One region of the Rhizobium sp. Root491 genome, then DNA from elsewhere that is predicted to be linked to it. Evidence: riboswitches for the same ligand, from Rfam matches in the RefSeq annotation. Region 1 holds a riboswitch; each other region holds the start of a gene.
What was found. Region 1 has a riboswitch for thiamine pyrophosphate ahead of ASD46_RS11585 (ABC transporter permease). Riboswitches for the same ligand answer to the same signal wherever they lie in the genome.

Region 2: linked by a shared signal. The riboswitch ahead of thiC (phosphomethylpyrimidine synthase ThiC) and the one ahead of ASD46_RS11585 (ABC transporter permease) in region 1 are both predicted to bind thiamine pyrophosphate.
Region 3: linked by a shared signal. The riboswitch ahead of thiB (thiamine ABC transporter substrate binding subunit) and the one ahead of ASD46_RS11585 (ABC transporter permease) in region 1 are both predicted to bind thiamine pyrophosphate.

What each region holds. Positions count from the first base shown of each region.
Region 1 covers NZ_LMFF01000012.1:134,592-136,853, forward strand. The annotation lists gene ASD46_RS11580 (TadE/TadG family type IV pilus assembly protein) at 1-823, opposite strand, end outside; TPP riboswitch at 1,005-1,107, shown strand; gene ASD46_RS11585 (ABC transporter permease) at 1,236-2,021, shown strand; gene ASD46_RS11590 (ABC transporter substrate-binding protein) at 2,018-2,262, shown strand, end outside.
Region 2 covers NZ_LMFF01000014.1:21,783-24,044, forward strand. The annotation lists gene thiC (phosphomethylpyrimidine synthase ThiC) at 1-916, opposite strand, end outside; TPP riboswitch at 1,011-1,122, opposite strand; gene ASD46_RS15100 (acyl carrier protein) at 1,303-1,554, shown strand; gene ASD46_RS15105 (acyl-CoA dehydrogenase family protein) at 1,554-2,262, shown strand, end outside.
Region 3 covers NZ_LMFF01000014.1:180,768-183,029, reverse strand. The annotation lists gene ASD46_RS15825 (ABC-F family ATP-binding cassette domain-containing protein) at 1-565, shown strand, start outside; gene ASD46_RS15820 (VOC family protein) at 657-1,049, shown strand; TPP riboswitch at 1,095-1,205, shown strand; gene thiB (thiamine ABC transporter substrate binding subunit) at 1,244-2,257, shown strand.

The DNA of each region.
Region 1 (2,262 bases):
TCAGGTTGATTTCACCAGCTTTTTTCTTTGCTGCGTCCAGATCCGATGTTAGCGAAACGACCTCAAGCAGCTTGGTATCTTCCGCCCGTTCCCCAAAGGTATAGACGGCCATGCGATATTGATTGCTGCTTTTGCGCGTGGACTTTGCCGTGTCCATCAGGCTGGCGGTTGCCTTGGCAACCACGTCGATACGCGTCGTGACCCCGAGTTTCTTGGCCTTGAAGTAATAGCTGTTCGGGTCTGCCACGCCGTCCTTCACGATGTGACAGGCAAAAGCGCATTTATCGCCAGTATTCGCAACCAGGGTGGCGACATCCGTGGGTGTCGCGCCCACTCCCATGGAGGGCGTATTATCAAGCAGAAGATAGAAATCGCTGAAGGTTTCCGTTTCGTATTTGGCCGTGGCCGTGCCGGCAACCGAAACGAAATCCTTCCCCAGAAGCCCTGAGAGCGTCGTGCTGACCGACGCCTTGAAGCTGACGGACGACTCGACCACATTGCCGTGCTTGATCACCGAAACATCGACAGAGGTTATGGTGTAGTCCGCGTCGCCGCGCTGATTGCCATCGAAGAATGCCCGGGCTTCTTCATTGCCGACGGGAATGACACCGTCCCCCGACATCTTCTTTGCCGCCTGAACACTTGCGGACATATCGGCGACTGCCGCCAGAGCCGCGGAATCCGCCGCCTGCTGCAGATCGGCTTTGACCGACATGCCGCGCGTAATATCGAGCGCCACACCGGCAGCCCCGCACAGAGGCACCATGAGCAGCGCGGTCAGAATGCCAAAATTTCCAGATTTCTCTTGCCAGAAGTTTTTCAAGTTCGCCCCCAACCAATCTGGGAGCTGAAGCTAATACAGCGGAATTGAAAAGCGGTTTCAATAAATAACTAATTTTTGATAAACTTAATATAATCAACAACTAATATGTTCGCGGCAAATTCGCCAATATTCTCGTTAACTTTCAACGTTGACATTACTTCAAAACCCTCCTAGCAAAACAGTCTCTTCCGAGGGGAGCACCAGACGGTGCTGAGATGGCGATGAGCCGGACCCTTGAACCTGATCCGGGTCATGCCGGCGTAGGAACGGAAACTGTAGCGCGTTTGCGTTACTGCCCTTTCTCTTCTCCGCTTTGCCCGGATCTCCGTGATCGCCACAGCTGGAGACCGAACGATGATGATGAAACATCCTTCCCTTCGTATACGGTACGGCTGCGTCTGAGCCCCGGCCGATGCGTGCCTCCCATGCGCTGAAGGGCGTCGTTCTTATTCTGTTTGTCTGGCAGCTGGGCATCTGGCTGTTCGCGCCTCCCCGCTACATCCTGCCCTCGCCCGCCGATGTTGCCGCAGCACTCCTGCGCCAGCCAGCCTTCCTGTTCGGACAGGCCATGGTGACATCAGGTGAAATGGCTGTCGGGCTTGCGGCTGGCATTGCCGCCGGCATTCTCGTTGCCTTTACGATTGCCGCCGTCCCGCGTTTTGGCCGCCTCGTCTGGCCCATGGTTCTCGTGCTGCAGGCATTTCCTGTCTTCGTGCTGGCCCCTATTCTCGTACTCTGGTTCGGTTTCGGCATGGCCTCGAAAGTTGTCATGACGGCGATCATCATCTTTTTCCCCGTCGCTTCAGCCTTCACCGACGGCCTCAATCGCACGGATCGGACGATCCTCGATGCCGCCTCGCTGACGGAGGCGAGCCACTGGCAAATCCTCACCCGGCTGCGTGTGCCGCTGGCGCTTCCCTCACTCATTTCCGGGCTGAGGGTCGCAGCTCCGCTCGCCCCGCTCGGCGCGGTCATTGGCGAATGGGTGGGCGCCTCCGCCGGGCTCGGTTTTGTCATGATCCAGTCCAATGCCCGCATGCAGACCGACACAATGTTCGCCGCCATGACCATTCTCGCCCTCATGGCGGTGCTGCTGCGGCTTGTCGTCGACCGGGCAACGGCCAACCTCGCCCCCTGGGCCAAAGAAACAGACCATCTCATTCCTTTCAAACATTTGCGGAGACTTTCGGCACCATGAAACGAACTCTTCTTTCCCTCGTCGTCGCGGCAGCAAGCGTGTTTGCGCCCGTGCAATCGCAGGCGGCCGACAAGCTTACCGTATTGCTGGAATGGTTCGTGAACCCGGACCATGCACCGATGGTGATCGCCAAGGAACGCGGCCTGTTCGCAGATGCCGGGCTGGACGTTGAGCTGGTTCCGCCTGCGGACCCATCCGCCGTGCCGCGTCTCGTCTCGGCAAAACAGGCCGATATCGGCGT
Region 2 (2,262 bases), on a different contig from region 1:
AATCCACGCCTTGCTCCGCCTGTTCGATCAACGTATCGCGGAACACTTCCCAGTTCAGGTCCTCGGCAATGCCGTTGACCTTCTCCAGCGCCTGATAAAGCGGCACCGTGCCGATCGGCACCGGCGAATTGCGGATGATCCATTCGCGGATATTGTGGATGTTGCGCCCGGTCGAAAGGTCCATGACGGTATCGGCACCCCAGCGGATCGCCCAGACCATCTTCTCCACCTCTTCGGCCATGGAGGAGGTAACGGCGGAATTGCCGATATTGGCGTTGATCTTGACCAGAAAATTACGGCCGATGATCATCGGCTCAAGCTCGGGGTGATTGATGTTGGCCGGGATGATGGCGCGGCCCGATGCGACTTCCTGACGGACGAACTCCGGCGTCACATAATCGGGTATCTGTGCACCGAAACTCTCGCCATCACGAGCCAGCTTCTCCTTCGCCGCTTCGCGCCCCAGATTTTCGCGGATGGCGATGAACTCCATTTCCGGCGTGATGATGCCTGCCCGCGCATAGGCAAGCTGCGTTACGGCTTTTCCTTCCGTGGCCATCAGCGGCTGGTGGCGCATGGCAAATTCAGGCGTCAGGCGCTCGCCGGTGGCAAAGCCGTTATCCTCCGGTTTGACGTGCCGACCGTCGTAAGCCGCGACATCGCCGCGCGCTACAACCCAGTCGTGACGCAGGCGCGGCAGACCCTTTTCGATCAGAACGTTATGCAATGGATCGGTATAGGGGCCTGAAGAATCATAGACCGTGACCGGCGGTTCTCCCGCCGTCGGGTGGACGGCGATTTCGCGCATGGGCACGCGAATATGCGGATGCAAAATTCCGGTTTTGTGGATTTTCGTGGAGGCGGGATGCGGCCCGGTTGTGACGACAAGCGGGATATTCTTGGCAACGATATTCATCATGAGGCTCCAAAGTTTGACAGTGGAGACCCAGTTCGAGCCGGAATGATGGAAAATACCGACGCGTCGGCAGCGCAAGTTACACGCAATCCGACCTTCGGTCTTTGCACCGTCCCTACGCCAGTATGAACTGGATCAGGTTCAACGGGTCACTGCGCATAAAAGCAGAATCTCAGCCCCTTGACGGGACACCCCTGGTGAATGGACACAAGAGAAAACACCGCCCGACATTTGTCAAGGGTGCTGCTGATGGCTGGCAAAGGTGGACGAACAACAAAAGCGCCGTTAGTGGTAATTAACCTAACGGTTTAGGCGAATATTATCGTTTTCAAATTAACGATAAGCACAAACCATCCTGATGTTAAATTCATGGGAGATAAGTCGGAATGAATGCGACTATTCGTGAAATACTGGCAAAATTCGGCCAGCTTCCTACCCCCGTCGATACGATTGAAAACGAAGCAGATCTTTATGCGGCAGGTCTTTCTTCCTTTGCATCGGTGCAATTGATGCTGGGTATCGAGGAAGCTTTCGATATCGAATTCCCCGACAACCTCTTGAACCGTAAGTCCTTTGCCAGCATCAAGGCCATTGAAGACACCGTTAAGCTCATTCTGGATGGTAAAGAGGCAGCCTGATGAATGTGACCGTTGCGCCGCAGGATGAAACGCTGTCCGCGCGCGCAAGCCGCGTCGCAGCAATTGCCGCCAAACACGCGGATGAGGTGGACGTCACCGGTCGCTTCCCGGAGGAAGCCGTCAAGGCGCTGAGACAAGAGCGCCTTCTCGGCATTCAGGTCCCGTCCTCTCTTGGTGGCGAAGGCGCATCCATACAGCAAATCGCCGATATCTGCGCCCGGCTTGGCCAGGCCTGTTCGGCAACCGCGATGATTTTCGCCATGCACCACATCAAGGCATCGAGCCTTGTGGAACACGGCGAGACAAGCCCATGGCATGCGGGCTTCATGAGCCGCATTGCAAGCGAACAGCTTCTACTCGCCTCGGCCACGACCGAAGGCGGAATCGGCGGCAATCTGCGCAATTCAATCTGCGCGATTGAGGTCGAAGGAGACATCTGCCGGCTGGAGAAGGACGCCACCGTCATTTCCTACGGCAGCAATGCGGATGCCATCCTCATCACCTCGCGCGCCCACAAGGATGCCGCCCCGGCCGATCAGGTGATGACCGTCTTCCTGAAAGATCAGTACAAGCTCGAGAAGACCCACGTCTGGGACACACTCGGCATGCGCGGCACCTGTTCGGACGGTTTCCTGTTCCGCGGCGAGGCGCCAGCGGTGCAGATATTCCCAAAACCCTTTGCGGAAATCGCCGCGCAATCCATGCTTG
Region 3 (2,262 bases), on a different contig from region 1:
GCCTACCAACCTGCTGATCCTTGACGAGCCGACCAACGATCTCGATATCGAAACGCTCGATCTGTTGCAGGAGATCGTTGCGGGGTTTTCCGGCACGGTCATTCTCGTCAGCCACGACCGCGACTTCCTCGACCGTACCGTCACCTCCACAATTGCGCCCGCCAATCCGGACCAGCCGGACGGACGCTGGATCGAATATGCCGGCGGCTATTCGGACATGATGGCGCAACGCAAGGGTGCTGCGGAAGAAAAGCGCAAGGCGGAGAAGCAGGAAAAGGCAAAGACCGCCCCTTCCGCCTCCGCGTCGCAGGACCCCTCAAAGGCCAAGGGCAAGCTTTCCTTCAAGCAAAAATTTGCGCTCGAAAACCTTCCAAAGGAGATGGAGAAGGCGCAGGGCGAAATCGCCAAGCGTGAGCAGCGCATGGCCGATCCCAATCTGTTCACCAAGGACCCGGCTACCTTCAATACGCTGGCGCAGGAAATGACGAAGCTGCGCGAAAAGCTCGAAGCCATGGAAGAGGAATGGCTGGAGTTGGAGATGCTGCGCGAGGAAATTGAAGGGTGACTGGGTCGCGATTTCTTGACTGAGGTCTCATCCACCTTTGACAGGGAGGCGGAATTGCCGTTTCCTGTGCGGGTTCGGAGGAGTTCAGAAAATGCGCATGATCTTCGTCAATCTGCCGGTCAAGAATATCGAGACATCGAGAAGCTTCTTCACGGCTCTCGGTTTCACCTTCAATCCGGAATATTCGGATGACCGCACGCTCTGCATGATCGTTGAGGAGAACATCTTCGTGATGCTTCTTCAGGAGGAGCGTTTTCGTGATTTCATCAATGGCGATATCGCCGACGCCACACGCAGCACCGAGGTCCTGACCTGTCTCACAGCGGGAAGCCGTGAGGAAATCGACCGGATGATCGAAACGGCGCTCGCCTCGGGTGGCAGCAGCTGGAAACCGGTTCAGGATCACGGTTTCATGTATGCCGGTAGTTTTCAGGATCCCGACGGCCATGTCTGGGAACTGGTGCACATGGTGCAGCAGGCCTGACGGCAGCCATCTTGCCAATCAGAGACAGCGGGACTACATCATCATCTTGATCTAACGGGGTGTCTTTTGTGCTTGCGTGCAAAAGGCTGAGAGGCTTGCCAACCCGAAGAACCTGATCCGGTTCATACCGGCGGAGGGATTAGACGGCTTAAGGCAAGCGGCTATTTCCCTTTTCGTTTTTTGAGGAGATACCCGTGCGCCGTCGTCTTTTCCTGAATTCCCTCGTTGCCGTTTCGTTGTTTCTGCCCGGTCTTGCCACTGCTCAGGACAGACAGGAACTGACCGTCTACACCTATGAAAGCTTCGTTTCCGAATGGGGTCCCGGCCCCAAGGTGAAAGAGGCCTTCGAGAAAGTGTGCAATTGCACGGTCAATTTCGTCGGTGTGGCGGATGGCGTGGCGCTGCTCAACCGCCTGAAGCTTGAAGGGGCAGCGTCGAAGGCGGATGTCGTTGTTGGTCTCGACACCAATCTGGTCGCGGAAGCGAAACAGACCGGCCTCTTCGATATCAGCGGTATCGAAGCATCGGCGGCCAAGGTGCCGGGCGGTTACAAGGACGACATTTTCGTCCCTTACGACTACGGTCATTTCGCCGTTGTCTATGACACGCAGACGATAAAAAATCCGCCGACGAGCCTGAAGGATCTGGTGGACGGCGATCCTTCACAGAAAATCGCAATTCAGGACCCGCGCACCTCCACGCCGGGGCTTGGCCTGCTGCTCTGGGTGAAGTCCGTTTACGGCGACAAGGCACCGGAAGCCTGGGCGAAGCTCCGGAAGCGCATTCTCACCGTCACGCCGGGCTGGTCGGAATCCTATGGCCTTTTCACCAAGGGTGAGGTGCCGATGGTGCTCTCCTACACCACGTCGCCTGCCTATCACATGGTCTCGGAAAAGACGGATCGCTATCAGGCCGCGGCTTTTTCCGAGGGGCACTACATCCAGATCGAGGTTTCCGGCCTTCTCAAAAACGCGCCGCACAAGGAACTGGCGAAGCAGTTCCTCGCTTTCACGCTCACATCAGGATTTCAGGATGCCATTCCGGAAAACAACTGGATGATGCCGGTCGCGGCAACGTCCACGCCCCTGCCTGAGGCATTTTCCAAACTCGTCGTACCGCAGAAGACCTTCCTGATGGACCCGGAAGAGGTGGCGAAGAACCGCAAGGCCTGGATCGACGAATGGCTTGCGGCCATGAGCATGAACTGAGCAAG